DNA from 4 places in the Priestia sp. J2 genome. Region 1 is predicted to be linked to each of the others. Evidence: a T-box and tRNA genes for the amino acid it is inferred to sense, from the RefSeq annotation. Region 1 holds a T-box; the other regions hold tRNA genes.
The links. A T-box is a leader RNA that pairs with one kind of tRNA and senses whether it is charged. The one in region 1 lies ahead of thrS (threonine--tRNA ligase), so its partner is inferred to be a tRNA-Thr.
Positions count from the first base shown of each region.

Region 2: it encodes a tRNA-Thr, which carries the amino acid that the T-box ahead of thrS (threonine--tRNA ligase) is inferred to sense. The anticodon was not compared.
Region 3: it encodes a tRNA-Thr, which carries the amino acid that the T-box ahead of thrS (threonine--tRNA ligase) is inferred to sense. The anticodon was not compared.
Region 4: it encodes a tRNA-Thr, which carries the amino acid that the T-box ahead of thrS (threonine--tRNA ligase) is inferred to sense. The anticodon was not compared.

Region 1 covers NZ_CP086208.1:2,363,202-2,366,533, forward strand. The annotation lists gene LJY09_RS11845 (sulfatase family protein) at 1-920, shown strand, start outside; T-box leader at 1,587-1,815, shown strand; gene thrS (threonine--tRNA ligase) at 1,869-3,086, shown strand; gene LJY09_RS11855 (hypothetical protein) at 3,258-3,332, opposite strand, start outside.
Region 2 covers NZ_CP086208.1:405,805-409,136, forward strand. The annotation lists rRNA gene LJY09_RS02135 (23S ribosomal RNA) at 1-865, shown strand, start outside; rRNA gene rrf (5S ribosomal RNA) at 976-1,091, shown strand; tRNA gene LJY09_RS02145 (tRNA-Asn) at 1,101-1,175, shown strand; tRNA gene LJY09_RS02150 (tRNA-Ser) at 1,179-1,270, shown strand; tRNA gene LJY09_RS02155 (tRNA-Glu) at 1,292-1,366, shown strand; tRNA gene LJY09_RS02160 (tRNA-Val) at 1,390-1,465, shown strand; tRNA gene LJY09_RS02165 (tRNA-Met) at 1,477-1,553, shown strand; tRNA gene LJY09_RS02170 (tRNA-Asp) at 1,557-1,632, shown strand; tRNA gene LJY09_RS02175 (tRNA-Phe) at 1,648-1,723, shown strand; tRNA gene LJY09_RS02180 (tRNA-Thr) at 1,749-1,824, shown strand; tRNA gene LJY09_RS02185 (tRNA-Tyr) at 1,835-1,918, shown strand; tRNA gene LJY09_RS02190 (tRNA-Trp) at 1,924-1,997, shown strand; tRNA gene LJY09_RS02195 (tRNA-His) at 2,028-2,103, shown strand; tRNA gene LJY09_RS02200 (tRNA-Gln) at 2,132-2,206, shown strand; tRNA gene LJY09_RS02205 (tRNA-Gly) at 2,212-2,286, shown strand; tRNA gene LJY09_RS02210 (tRNA-Cys) at 2,324-2,397, shown strand; tRNA gene LJY09_RS02215 (tRNA-Leu) at 2,412-2,500, shown strand; tRNA gene LJY09_RS02220 (tRNA-Leu) at 2,531-2,612, shown strand; tRNA gene LJY09_RS02225 (tRNA-Gly) at 2,685-2,758, shown strand; gene LJY09_RS02230 (B3/B4 domain-containing protein) at 2,874-3,332, opposite strand, start outside.
Region 3 covers NZ_CP086208.1:594,489-597,820, reverse strand. The annotation lists gene LJY09_RS03235 (M48 family metallopeptidase) at 1-199, opposite strand, end outside; tRNA gene LJY09_RS03230 (tRNA-Glu) at 409-480, opposite strand; tRNA gene LJY09_RS03225 (tRNA-Asn) at 485-559, opposite strand; tRNA gene LJY09_RS03220 (tRNA-Ile) at 563-639, opposite strand; tRNA gene LJY09_RS03215 (tRNA-Gly) at 646-719, opposite strand; tRNA gene LJY09_RS03210 (tRNA-His) at 731-806, opposite strand; tRNA gene LJY09_RS03205 (tRNA-Phe) at 817-892, opposite strand; tRNA gene LJY09_RS03200 (tRNA-Asp) at 901-976, opposite strand; tRNA gene LJY09_RS03195 (tRNA-Met) at 981-1,057, opposite strand; tRNA gene LJY09_RS03190 (tRNA-Ser) at 1,083-1,175, opposite strand; tRNA gene LJY09_RS03185 (tRNA-Met) at 1,203-1,279, opposite strand; tRNA gene LJY09_RS03180 (tRNA-Ala) at 1,310-1,385, opposite strand; tRNA gene LJY09_RS03175 (tRNA-Pro) at 1,391-1,467, opposite strand; tRNA gene LJY09_RS03170 (tRNA-Arg) at 1,472-1,548, opposite strand; tRNA gene LJY09_RS03165 (tRNA-Gly) at 1,555-1,629, opposite strand; tRNA gene LJY09_RS03160 (tRNA-Lys) at 1,639-1,711, opposite strand; tRNA gene LJY09_RS03155 (tRNA-Gln) at 1,716-1,790, opposite strand; tRNA gene LJY09_RS03150 (tRNA-Tyr) at 1,797-1,880, opposite strand; tRNA gene LJY09_RS03145 (tRNA-Thr) at 1,889-1,964, opposite strand; tRNA gene LJY09_RS03140 (tRNA-Val) at 1,969-2,044, opposite strand; rRNA gene rrf (5S ribosomal RNA) at 2,151-2,266, opposite strand; rRNA gene LJY09_RS03130 (23S ribosomal RNA) at 2,330-3,332, opposite strand, start outside.
Region 4 covers NZ_CP086208.1:4,695,018-4,698,349, reverse strand. The annotation lists rRNA gene LJY09_RS24365 (23S ribosomal RNA) at 1-756, shown strand, start outside; rRNA gene rrf (5S ribosomal RNA) at 865-980, shown strand; tRNA gene LJY09_RS24355 (tRNA-Val) at 990-1,065, shown strand; tRNA gene LJY09_RS24350 (tRNA-Thr) at 1,092-1,167, shown strand; tRNA gene LJY09_RS24345 (tRNA-Lys) at 1,176-1,251, shown strand; tRNA gene LJY09_RS24340 (tRNA-Leu) at 1,266-1,347, shown strand; tRNA gene LJY09_RS24335 (tRNA-Gly) at 1,371-1,445, shown strand; tRNA gene LJY09_RS24330 (tRNA-Leu) at 1,460-1,548, shown strand; tRNA gene LJY09_RS24325 (tRNA-Arg) at 1,558-1,634, shown strand; tRNA gene LJY09_RS24320 (tRNA-Pro) at 1,639-1,715, shown strand; tRNA gene LJY09_RS24315 (tRNA-Ala) at 1,721-1,796, shown strand; tRNA gene LJY09_RS24310 (tRNA-Met) at 1,827-1,903, shown strand; tRNA gene LJY09_RS24305 (tRNA-Ser) at 1,931-2,023, shown strand; tRNA gene LJY09_RS24300 (tRNA-Met) at 2,049-2,125, shown strand; tRNA gene LJY09_RS24295 (tRNA-Asp) at 2,130-2,205, shown strand; tRNA gene LJY09_RS24290 (tRNA-Phe) at 2,214-2,289, shown strand; tRNA gene LJY09_RS24285 (tRNA-His) at 2,300-2,375, shown strand; tRNA gene LJY09_RS24280 (tRNA-Gly) at 2,387-2,460, shown strand; tRNA gene LJY09_RS24275 (tRNA-Ile) at 2,467-2,543, shown strand; tRNA gene LJY09_RS24270 (tRNA-Asn) at 2,547-2,621, shown strand; tRNA gene LJY09_RS24265 (tRNA-Ser) at 2,625-2,715, shown strand; tRNA gene LJY09_RS24260 (tRNA-Glu) at 2,736-2,807, shown strand; gene glgB (1,4-alpha-glucan branching protein GlgB) at 3,102-3,332, shown strand, end outside.

The DNA of each region.
Region 1 (3,332 bases):
CAAAAGCGCTGCAGCCGACGCCAAATTCTAGTTTCTACCGGCGCTTATATTATCAGCTTCAAAAAAATGTTGATAAACAAATTTTGAAAGTCCTTCGGACTATAGAACAATCTTCGTTCTATGACAATACCATTATTATTTTCACGTCGGATCACGGTGATTTGCTTGGGGCTCACGGAGGACTACATCAAAAATGGTACAACATGTATGAAGAGTCGATTCACGTGCCGCTTCTCATTCATAACAAGCATTTGTTTCCTAGTTATCAACGTACAGACGTGCTGACTAGTCATGTTGACTTGATCCCGACAATGCTTAGCTTGGCTAATATCGATGCTTCCGCTGTTCAAAAGCAATTGCAAAAAAGTCATACGGAAGTACATCCATTTGTTGGGCGAGACCTCTCAGGAACGTTGCGAGGAGAAACATCGCTCCATAAAGAAAAAGCACCGATTTTCTTTATGACGGATGATGACCCGACAAAAGGACTTCACCAAACAAATTTTTTAGGAGAAAGCTATCCGTCAGTCGTTCAGCCTAATCACATTCAAGCGATCATTGTCGAGTTTCAATCAGCCGCAGGAAAGGAAATCTGGAAATACGCTCGATACCATGATAATCCGCAATTTCGGTCAGCACCTAACGAAAAAGATGAAGTCATCCACCGAGAGCAATATGAAAGTTACCCGGTAGATCTTACTAACCTTAAAGAAACATCGGTTCCGGATCAAATTGAAATGTACAATTTGACCAAGGATCCGTTAGAAACAGTAAATTTGGCTTACCCGTATTTTTCAACAAATGAAACAAGGAAAATTCAGCGGCAGCTTGATGTTATTCTTAAAGAACAACTCAGGAAAAAACGGATTTTTCCGCAAAGTGGAAGCATGTACCAGGAGCTTCCGTCTAAAGATAGATAAAAAATAGTTTCGACGAGTTCAAGCCAAATATTGGTGTAAGTAGAAAAAGGTATATTTAATATTTTAGTATATAAATAAAAAACTGATGATACTTGTGCTATGTTACTTATTCTGATTTGAGCAGTACTGGATTTTAATTCGTTAATAATACTTAGATAAAGCAAATAAATGCTTGTAACATCTTTCTTTTTTGCCTTTATTCTTACACAATAAAGGTAAAAACAAAAATAAAATGTAGGTGTTAATATTATAATAAAAAACTTTTTAAGCCCATATATTCTTAAGTAACTTTTCGGGAATTTAAGCATAAATTAATTCTATAACATTAAGAAATAAAAATTACTTCTTGACTTCTGTAAAATTTATACACTATAATCACTTTTAACAACTAACAAACATTATTTGGCAACGAAAAGGACATGAATTAGGTGCTGTTTTCTTCGCAGAGAATAGGGTCAGCGGCTGGGAGCCCTTAAGAAATCATCTAATTTACCACCTTAGAGCTATTGCAGGGAATGTGCATAACTGAAACTGCAATCGGTAAAACCGTTATCTTTTTTTGAGCGTAAAATGCGTACAGGTATTTTACGGAATTAGGGTGGTACCACGACCGCATTCGTCCCTTCACTAGGGATGAGTGCGGTTTTTTATGTAGAAAAAATGAATATACAAGCATTGAAAAGGACATGAATCATTTTTGGATTTTCTTTACAGAGAGTAGGGTCACTGGCTGAGAACCCTTAGAAAACGAAATGAATTTACCACCTTGGAGCTGCGGCAGGGAATGTGTATACACTGAAACTGCAACCGGTAAAACCGTTATCTTTTTAAGCGTAAAATACGTATAGGTATTTTACGGAATTAGGGTGGTACCACGGCCGCATTCGTCCCTTTATTAGGGATGAGTGCGGTTTTTTTGTTGAATAAAAACATATTGGAGGAATGAACATGTCAAAACAAATGGAAGCAGAAAAACGAAATCATCAAAAATTAGGTCAAGAACTGGAGCTGTTTATGTCGATGGAAGAAGCTCCTGGTATGCCGTTTTTCTTACCTAACGGAATGATTGTTCGAAATGAGTTAGAAAACTACTGGAAACAAAAGCATTACAAAGCAGGCTATCAAGAGATAAAAACACCCATCATGATGAAACAGGAGCTATGGGAACAATCAGGGCATTGGGAGCACTATCATGAAAATATGTATTTTTCAAATGTTGACAAACAAAACTATGCGATTAAACCGATGAATTGTCCGGGAGCCATTTTATTGTTTAACAGCAAGCGAAGAAGCTACCGAGAACTTCCAGTTCGATACGCGGAGCTCGGGTTAGTTCATCGCCACGAGCTTTCTGGCTCTTTAAACGGATTACTAAGAGTTCGGTCATTCACACAGGACGACGCTCATTTATTCGTAGAACTCAGTCAGATCGAAGCTGAGATTAGCCGCATTCTAGCGTTTATCCATGACTTTTATTCACATTTTGGCTTTGATTACAAAGTGGAGCTATCCACACGTCCTGAAAAATTTATGGGAGATATTGAAACATGGAATCAAGCAGAAAAGTCGCTTCAATCGGTGCTAAATGAAAAAGGCTTAGACTATCAGGTAAATGAAGGAGACGGAGCTTTTTACGGGCCGAAAATCGATTTTCATATTTTAGATTCCCTAGGCCGCAGCTGGCAGTGCGGAACAGTTCAGCTTGATTTTCTAATGCCAGAGAAGTTTGACTGTATGTATATTGGAGAGGACAATAAACCGCACCGTCCCGTAATGATTCACCGCGCTATATACGGTTCCGTTGAACGATTTATGGCCATCTTGATTGAACATTATGAAGGTCAATTTCCTCTTTGGCTGGCTCCTGTTCAATTTAAGCTTTTGCCTATTGCACCGCCGCATGTGGAATATGCATACAAGGTGAAACACGAGCTGGAGTCACAAGGGTATCGTGTTGAAGTGGATGATCGTATTGAAAAAATAGGTCTGAAAATTAGAGAAGCCGAAATGCTCAAAGTTCCTTATATGGCCGTAATAGGAGATAAAGAAGTAGAAAATAAATCGCTTGCTATGCGAAAGCATGGGAAGAAAAACATTGGAACAGTAAGTGTTGAAGAGGCAGCTGTACACTTGAATAAAGAAATGGATTCAAACAGAGTTTATTGAAGACATTTACCTTGCTAAATAGAAAAATCCGATTTTTTAAGTCGGATAGTGATTCCCTTCATCTTGTCTTACACCAAAATGAAGGGAATATTGAACTAGAAGGGTATAAGATAATATATATCAGCAGTATAACTTTTGCCTTAGACAAACGCCGGTATTTTATAAAAAAAATTATCTTGTTCCATTCGAATCGTTTGTACGGGGGGAAGCTGAATCTTCATTTGACAATTTGTTCATAGGTTGCTG
Region 2 (3,332 bases), 2.0 Mb from region 1:
GCAGGTTACCCGCGACAGGACGGAAAGACCCCGTGGAGCTTTACTGTAGCCTGATATTGAATTTTGGTACAGCTTGTACAGGATAGGTAGGAGCCTGAGAAGCCGGAGCGCTAGCTTCGGTGGAGGCGTCGGTGGGATACTACCCTGGCTGTATTGAAATTCTAACCCGCGGCCCTGATCGGGCCGGGAGACAGTGTCAGGTGGGCAGTTTGACTGGGGCGGTCGCCTCCTAAAATGTAACGGAGGCGCCCAAAGGTTCCCTCAGAATGGTTGGAAATCATTCGTAGAGTGTAAAGGCACAAGGGAGCTTGACTGCGAGACCTACAAGTCGAGCAGGGACGAAAGTCGGGCTTAGTGATCCGGTGGTTCCGCATGGAAGGGCCATCGCTCAACGGATAAAAGCTACCCCGGGGATAACAGGCTTATCTCCCCCAAGAGTCCACATCGACGGGGAGGTTTGGCACCTCGATGTCGGCTCATCGCATCCTGGGGCTGTAGTCGGTCCCAAGGGTTGGGCTGTTCGCCCATTAAAGCGGTACGCGAGCTGGGTTCAGAACGTCGTGAGACAGTTCGGTCCCTATCCGTCGTGGGCGTAGGAAATTTGAGAGGAGCTGTCCTTAGTACGAGAGGACCGGGATGGACACACCGCTGGTGTACCAGTTGTCTTGCCAAAGGCATCGCTGGGTAGCTATGTGTGGACGGGATAAGTGCTGAAAGCATCTAAGCATGAAGCCCCCCTCAAGATGAGATTTCCCATAGCGCAAGCTAGTAAGATCCCTGAAAGATGATCAGGTTGATAGGTCAGAGGTGGAAGCGTGGCGACATGTGTAGCTGACTGATACTAATCGATCGAGGACTTAACCAAACTTTAAAAGCGTAAGCTTTACTCAGCAACCTGTTATCTAGTTTTGAAAGAACAAAACTTTTTCAAAAAAAGTCTTGCTTTCTTTTTTAAATCATGTATAATATAATATGTCTGGTGGCGATAGCGAAGAGGTCACACCCGTTCCCATACCGAACACGGAAGTTAAGCTCTTTAGCGCCAATGGTAGTTGGGACTTTGTCCCTGTGAGAGTAGGACGTTGCCAGGCTGTTATTATTCCACAGTAGCTCAGTGGTAGAGCTATCGGCTGTTAACCGATCGGTCGTAGGTTCGAGTCCTACCTGTGGAGCCATTTGGAGAGCTGTCCGAGTGGCCGAAGGAGCACGATTGGAAATCGTGTAGGCGGTTAACGCTGTCTCAAGGGTTCAAATCCCTTGCTCTCCGCCATTTTTATTTAATTAGCACAGTGGCCCGTTGGTCAAGCGGTTAAGACACCGCCCTTTCACGGCGGTAACACGGGTTCGAATCCCGTACGGGTCACCATTTATTTTTATCTACATAATAGTGGAGGATTAGCTCAGCTGGGAGAGCACCTGCCTTACAAGCAGGGGGTCGGCGGTTCGATCCCGTCATCCTCCACCATATATTATCATCGCGGGGTGGAGCAGTTCGGTAGCTCGTCGGGCTCATAACCCGAAGGTCGCAGGTTCAAATCCTGTCCCCGCAACCAAGTGGTCCCGTGGTGTAGCGGTTAACATGCCTGCCTGTCACGCAGGAGATCGCGGGTTCGATTCCCGTCGGGACCGCCATTTTAAATTTAATAAGGCTCGGTAGCTCAGTTGGTAGAGCAAAGGACTGAAAATCCTTGTGTCGGCGGTTCGATTCCGTCCCGAGCCACCATTTTAAAAACATTTGTTTTTAAAATGCCGGTGTAGCTCAACTGGTAGAGCAACTGACTTGTAATCAGTAGGTTGGGGGTTCAAGTCCTCTTGCCGGCACCACAGTTATTGTGGAGGGGTAGCGAAGTGGCTAAACGCGGCGGACTGTAAATCCGCTCCTTCGGGTTCGGCAGTTCGAATCTGCCCCCCTCCACCATTTACAGGGGCATAGTTTAAAGGTAGAACTACGGTCTCCAAAACCGTCAGTGTGGGTTCGATTCCTACTGCCCCTGCCAATTATAAAATTAACATTGCATATATACGTGGCGATTGTGGCGAAGTGGTTAACGCACCGGATTGTGGTTCCGGCATTCGTGGGTTCGATTCCCATCAGTCGCCCCATTTATAAACGATATGCATATTCCAATATTGGGCTATCGCCAAGCGGTAAGGCAACGGATTTTGATTCCGTCATGCGTTGGTTCGAATCCAGCTAGCCCAGCCATATTTGCGGAAGTAGTTCAGTGGTAGAACACCACCTTGCCAAGGTGGGGGTCGCGAGTTCGAACCTCGTCTTCCGCTCCAATTTAATTTTAATAAATTTATTTAGTCTTGAGTAAATGGCGGCATAGCCAAGTGGTAAGGCAGAGGTCTGCAAAACCTTTATCACCGGTTCAAATCCGGTTGCCGCCTCCATTTATTTACAAGCTGCCGGGGTGGTGGAATTGGCAGACACACAGGACTTAAAATCCTGCGGTAGGTGACTACCGTGCCGGTTCAAGTCCGGCCCTCGGCACCATTTATAATTTTAACTTGCCTTTTTTATTTTGCCGATGTGGCGGAATTGGCAGACGCGCACGACTCAAAATCGTGTTCCTTCGGGAGTGTCGGTTCGACCCCGACCATCGGTACTTTAGCTTTACTTGACAGGATGATTCCTGTTTTTATTTTTACTTATTGGTCGACAAATTTTGATAATATTTGCGGGTGTAGTTTAGTGGTAAAACCTCAGCCTTCCAAGCTGATGTCGTGAGTTCGATTCTCATCACCCGCTCCATACATATTGTTATCACAACGCAGTGTCTCGCTTTCAAAGCTGAGATGTTGCGTTTTTTATTTTTAGCGTAAATATAGCGTCTATCTTGAAAAGATAGACGCTATATTTACGTACATCAGTTAATGACTTGATAGGTTGCTTCGCCGCCGTGAATTTGAATGAACATGTCACTTAAGGATTTAGTTAGTTTATAAGCCTGTTCTTCTGAAAGTGAAGGTTTTAAATAGATGAACTGTACAGCTTGTGTTGTCTTTTCAGTTACGTACGCTCGGTTAGAATCCACATAAGGGCTTCCGAAAGCTCCTAGGGCATCTTTTGAAATGATTTTATTTTCTAAAGAAATGTTACGTTCATTTAGAGCTTCGTAAGACTCTTCTTTTTTACCGATAGTAAATTCAACGTGGCCCTCTAAATTAGAAGAATCATAAATTCCAATTGGTACTTCATATTGCAATGAAAAAAAGTTATTAATGTCCACAGCAGAATTGATAGAAGGAAGATACGTTTGTTTTCCTATCCGTCGAATTAAAGCTTCTATAGAAGGACGGTATTTACTTGGATCCGTTCCAAATGT
Region 3 (3,332 bases), 1.8 Mb from region 1:
TAAAAAAGAGCGCATCTCTAATCTTTGAATATTTTTCGGTTAACATAAGTTCTCTTGCATTCATAAACGTAGCAGGATCCACGCTGGTACCTTTTAATGATTGTGGAATAGAGGTGTCACTTATATAAAATAAATACACCCATATACAAGCTGCATACACAAGAAAAACTCCGATGGACCACAAAACAAGTTTTTTCACGCATTCCCCTCCTTTTGTACAAACAGTATTCTGTTATTACTATTGTAGGTTTTTTTTCGAAATTTAGAACAAGCGTTTAGAGATGTGCCATAGGAAATGCAAATTGTGAAGAGAAAATCATAGAAAAACGAAAAATAGAGTTTATTCTTTTGTCTAAACTCTGTTTACAAACAAAAAAAGCAGTTTGCATATGCAAACTGCTTTTGAGATGACCCGTACGGGATTCGAACCCGTGTTACCGCCGTGAAAGGGCGGTGTCTTAACCGCTTGACCAACGGGCCAGTATGGCTCCACAGGTAGGACTCGAACCTACGACCGATCGGTTAACAGCCGATAGCTCTACCACTGAGCTACTGTGGAATATGGTGGGCCTAAGTGGACTCGAACCACCGACCTCACGCTTATCAGGCGTGCGCTCTAACCAGCTGAGCTATAGGCCCATTATTTGGAGCGGGTGATGAGAATCGAACTCACGACATCAGCTTGGAAGGCTGAGGTTTTACCACTAAACTACACCCGCGTTACTTAAGATGGGGCGACTGATGGGAATCGAACCCACGAATGCCGGAACCACAATCCGGTGCGTTAACCACTTCGCCACAATCGCCGTCTTAAAATGGTGGCTCGGGACGGAATCGAACCGCCGACACAAGGATTTTCAGTCCTTTGCTCTACCAACTGAGCTACCGAGCCAAATAAAATGGCGGTCCCGACGGGAATCGAACCCGCGATCTCCTGCGTGACAGGCAGGCATGTTAACCGCTACACCACGGGACCACTTTGGTTGCGGGGACAGGATTTGAACCTGCGACCTTCGGGTTATGAGCCCGACGAGCTACCGAACTGCTCCACCCCGCGATGATATGAATATGATATAAATAAATGGCGGAGGAAGAGGGATTCGAACCCCCGCGGGCTTTAACACCCCTGTCGGTTTTCAAGACCGATCCCTTCAGCCGGACTTGGGTATTCCTCCGTATATTTATAACAAATGTAACTTATATGGTAGCGGCGGAGGGAGTCGAACCCACGACCTCACGGGTATGAACCGTACGCTCTAGCCAGCTGAGCTACACCGCCATATTATTCGTTACAATTATTTAATTTCATTGGTGGAGCCTAGCGGGATCGAACCGCTGACCTCCTGCGTGCAAGGCAGGCGCTCTCCCAGCTGAGCTAAGGCCCCATAAATGGTCGGGAAGACAGGATTCGAACCTGCGACCCCTTGGTCCCAAACCAAGTGCTCTACCAAGCTGAGCTACTTCCCGTTTATGGCGCGCCCGAGAGGAGTCGAACCCCTAACCTTTTGATCCGTAGTCAAACGCTCTATCCAATTGAGCTACGGGCGCTTTATATGGAGCGGAAGACGAGGTTCGAACTCGCGACCCCCACCTTGGCAAGGTGGTGTTCTACCACTGAACTACTTCCGCTTATTAAAATGAGCCATGAAGGACTCGAACCTTCGACCCTCTGATTAAAAGTCAGATGCTCTACCAACTGAGCTAATGGCTCTCTATGGCTGGGCTAGCTGGATTCGAACCAACGCATGACGGAATCAAAATCCGTTGCCTTACCGCTTGGCGATAGCCCAATAAAATGGTGGAGGGGGGCAGATTCGAACTGCCGAACCCGAAGGAGCGGATTTACAGTCCGCCGCGTTTAGCCACTTCGCTACCCCTCCGATATAAATGGTGCCGGCAAGAGGACTTGAACCCCCAACCTACTGATTACAAGTCAGTTGCTCTACCAGTTGAGCTACACCGGCACGGTGGTGGAGGATGACGGGATCGAACCGCCGACCCCCTGCTTGTAAGGCAGGTGCTCTCCCAGCTGAGCTAATCCTCCAAATATCATACACAACATTAAATGTGTATATAAGTTTTTTACAAATGAGCCAAATAAAAAACCCCTAGACTCTTTTACAAGAGCATAAAAAGGGGTCTTATTCATTGCCTGGCAACGTCCTACTCTCACAGGGACAAAGTCCCAACTACCATTGGCGCTAAAGAGCTTAACTTCCGTGTTCGGTATGGGAACGGGTGTGACCTCTTCGCTATCGCCACCAGACAAGAGATTGCTCTCTCAAAACTAGATAACAATTTGCTGAGTAAAGCTTACGCTTTTAAAAGTTTGGTTAAGTCCTCGATCGATTAGTATCAGTCAGCTACACATGTCGCCACGCTTCCACCTCTGACCTATCAACCTGATCATCTTTCAGGGATCTTACTAGCTTGCGCTATGGGAAATCTCATCTTGAGGGGGGCTTCATGCTTAGATGCTTTCAGCACTTATCCCGTCCACACATAGCTACCCAGCGATGCCTTTGGCAAGACAACTGGTACACCAGCGGTGTGTCCATCCCGGTCCTCTCGTACTAAGGACAGCTCCTCTCAAATTTCCTACGCCCACGACGGATAGGGACCGAACTGTCTCACGACGTTCTGAACCCAGCTCGCGTACCGCTTTAATGGGCGAACAGCCCAACCCTTGGGACCGACTACAGCCCCAGGATGCGATGAGCCGACATCGAGGTGCCAAACCTCCCCGTCGATGTGGACTCTTGGGGGAGATAAGCCTGTTATCCCCGGGGTAGCTTTTATCCGTTGAGCGATGGCCCTTCCATGCGGAACCACCGGATCACTAAGCCCGACTTTCGTCCCTGCTCGACTTGTAGGTCTCGCAGTCAAGCTCCCTTGTGCCTTTACACTCTACGAATGATTTCCAACCATTCTGAGGGAACCTTTGGGCGCCTCCGTTACATTTTAGGAGGCGACCGCCCCAGTCAAACTGCCCACCTGACACTGTCTCCCGGCCCGATCAGGGCCGCGGGTTAGAATTTCAATACAGCCAGGGTAGTATCCCACCGACGCCTCCACCGAAGCTAGCGCTCCGGCTTCTCAGGCTCCTACCTATCCTGTACAAGCTGTACCAAAATTCAATATCAGGCTACAGTAAAGCTCCACGGGGTCTTTCCGTCCTGTCGCGGGTAACCTGCATCTTCACAGGTACTATAATTTCACCGAGTCTCTCGTTGAGACAGTGCCCAGATCGTTACGCCTTTCGTGCGGGTCGGAACTTACCCGACAAGGAATTTCGCTACCTTAGGACCGTTATAGTTACGGCCGCCGTTTAC
Region 4 (3,332 bases), 2.3 Mb from region 1:
GCTAGCTTCGGTGGAGGCGTCGGTGGGATACTACCCTGGCTGTATTGAAATTCTAACCCGCGGCCCTGATCGGGCCGGGAGACAGTGTCAGGTGGGCAGTTTGACTGGGGCGGTCGCCTCCTAAAATGTAACGGAGGCGCCCAAAGGTTCCCTCAGAATGGTTGGAAATCATTCGTAGAGTGTAAAGGCACAAGGGAGCTTGACTGCGAGACCTACAAGTCGAGCAGGGACGAAAGTCGGGCTTAGTGATCCGGTGGTTCCGCATGGAAGGGCCATCGCTCAACGGATAAAAGCTACCCCGGGGATAACAGGCTTATCTCCCCCAAGAGTCCACATCGACGGGGAGGTTTGGCACCTCGATGTCGGCTCATCGCATCCTGGGGCTGTAGTCGGTCCCAAGGGTTGGGCTGTTCGCCCATTAAAGCGGTACGCGAGCTGGGTTCAGAACGTCGTGAGACAGTTCGGTCCCTATCCGTCGTGGGCGTAGGAAATTTGAGAGGAGCTGTCCTTAGTACGAGAGGACCGGGATGGACACACCGCTGGTGTACCAGTTGTCTTGCCAAAGGCATCGCTGGGTAGCTATGTGTGGACGGGATAAGTGCTGAAAGCATCTAAGCATGAAGCCCCCCTCAAGATGAGATTTCCCATAGCGCAAGCTAGTAAGATCCCTGAAAGATGATCAGGTTGATAGGTCAGAGGTGGAAGCGTGGCGACATGTGTAGCTGACTGATACTAATCGATCGAGGACTTAACCAAACTTTAAAAGTGTAAGCTTTACTCAGCAAACTGTTATCTAGTTTTGAAAGAATAAATCTTTCGAAAAAAGTATTGCTTTCTTTATATAATAGTGTATAATATAATATGTCTGGTGGCGATAGCGAAGAGGTCACACCCGTTCCCATACCGAACACGGAAGTTAAGCTCTTTAGCGCCAATGGTAGTTGGGACTTTGTCCCTGTGAGAGTAGGACGTTGCCAGGCTTTTATATCGGAGGATTAGCTCAGCTGGGAGAGCACCTGCCTTACAAGCAGGGGGTCGGCGGTTCGATCCCGTCATCCTCCACCATCGACTATTTAAGTCAGAGATTGCACGCCGGTGTAGCTCAATTGGTAGAGCAACTGACTTGTAATCAGTAGGTTGGGGGTTCAAGTCCTCTTGCCGGCACCATTTTTTTCGAGCCATTAGCTCAGTTGGTAGAGCATCTGACTTTTAATCAGAGGGTCGAAGGTTCGAGTCCTTCATGGCTCACCATTTAATATTCACACGCGGGTGTGGCGGAATTGGCAGACGCGCTAGACTTAGGATCTAGTGTCTTACGACGTGGGGGTTCAAGTCCCTTCACCCGCATCTTTACTTAATTTCATATATGCGCGGAAGTAGTTCAGTGGTAGAACACCACCTTGCCAAGGTGGGGGTCGCGAGTTCGAACCTCGTCTTCCGCTCCACGTATATAAGTCCTGCCGGGGTGGTGGAATTGGCAGACACACAGGACTTAAAATCCTGCGGTAGGTGACTACCGTGCCGGTTCAAGTCCGGCCCTCGGCACCATTTTAATAAGCGCCCGTAGCTCAATTGGATAGAGCGTTTGACTACGGATCAAAAGGTTAGGGGTTCGACTCCTCTCGGGCGCGCCATAAACGGGAAGTAGCTCAGCTTGGTAGAGCACTTGGTTTGGGACCAAGGGGTCGCAGGTTCGAATCCTGTCTTCCCGACCATTTATGGGGCCTTAGCTCAGCTGGGAGAGCGCCTGCCTTGCACGCAGGAGGTCAGCGGTTCGATCCCGCTAGGCTCCACCAATTAAACTGAATAATTGTAATGAATAATATGGCGGTGTAGCTCAGCTGGCTAGAGCGTACGGTTCATACCCGTGAGGTCGTGGGTTCGACTCCCTCCGCCGCTACCATATAAGTTACATTTGTTATAAATATACGGAGGAATACCCAAGTCCGGCTGAAGGGATCGGTCTTGAAAACCGACAGGGGTGTTAAAGCCCGCGGGGGTTCGAATCCCTCTTCCTCCGCCATTTATTTATATCATATTCATATCATCGCGGGGTGGAGCAGTTCGGTAGCTCGTCGGGCTCATAACCCGAAGGTCGCAGGTTCAAATCCTGTCCCCGCAACCAAAGTGGTCCCGTGGTGTAGCGGTTAACATGCCTGCCTGTCACGCAGGAGATCGCGGGTTCGATTCCCGTCGGGACCGCCATTTTATTTGGCTCGGTAGCTCAGTTGGTAGAGCAAAGGACTGAAAATCCTTGTGTCGGCGGTTCGATTCCGTCCCGAGCCACCATTTTAAGACGGCGATTGTGGCGAAGTGGTTAACGCACCGGATTGTGGTTCCGGCATTCGTGGGTTCGATTCCCATCAGTCGCCCCATCTTAAGTAACGCGGGTGTAGTTTAGTGGTAAAACCTCAGCCTTCCAAGCTGATGTCGTGAGTTCGATTCTCATCACCCGCTCCAAATAATGGGCCTATAGCTCAGCTGGTTAGAGCGCACGCCTGATAAGCGTGAGGTCGGTGGTTCGAGTCCACTTAGGCCCACCATATTCCACAGTAGCTCAGTGGTAGAGCTATCGGCTGTTAACCGATCGGTCGTAGGTTCGAGTCCTACCTGTGGAGCCATACGGAGAAGTACTCAAGTGGCTGAAGAGGCGCCCCTGCTAAGGGTGTAGGTCGTGTAAGCGGCGCGAGGGTTCAAATCCCTCCTTCTCCGCCAGTCGTTTTAAATTTAAATATGGCCCGTTGGTCAAGCGGTTAAGACACCGCCCTTTCACGGCGGTAACACGGGTTCGAATCCCGTACGGGTCATCTTAAAAAGGTTTGCATATATGCAAACCTTTTTTTATTTGCGCTTTTTTAAAGATTAAGTAAACAGGAATAATAGTTAGGAATAATTACCATGAATTTTCAGAATAAAAAGTAAGTTTTAAGCAGGATTTTCCCTATATCATATGGAATTATTCATAAAGTAATAAAGTATGAAGAGTATGGAATAAAGAGTAATTTTAGAGAACATTTATTCTATTATATTTGTAGAAAAGGTTTATGTTTTTACTATAAAAGGGAATGAGTGGTAAGAAGCGTATATTATGTGCGTATATTATGTTTGAAGTTAAAGGGGTGGCAAAAGTGAATCTAGCGGTTCAGCCTACTGAATTTGATGTTCATTTGTATCACGAAGGAAACTTATTTCGCAGTTACTCTATTTTCGGTGCGCATCAGGTAACGGTAGAAGGAATTGAAGGCGTACGATTTTGCGTGTGGGCACCTCATGCAAAGGGTGTAAGCGTTGTAGGTGATTTTAATAAATGGAACGGTTTTCAACATTCAATG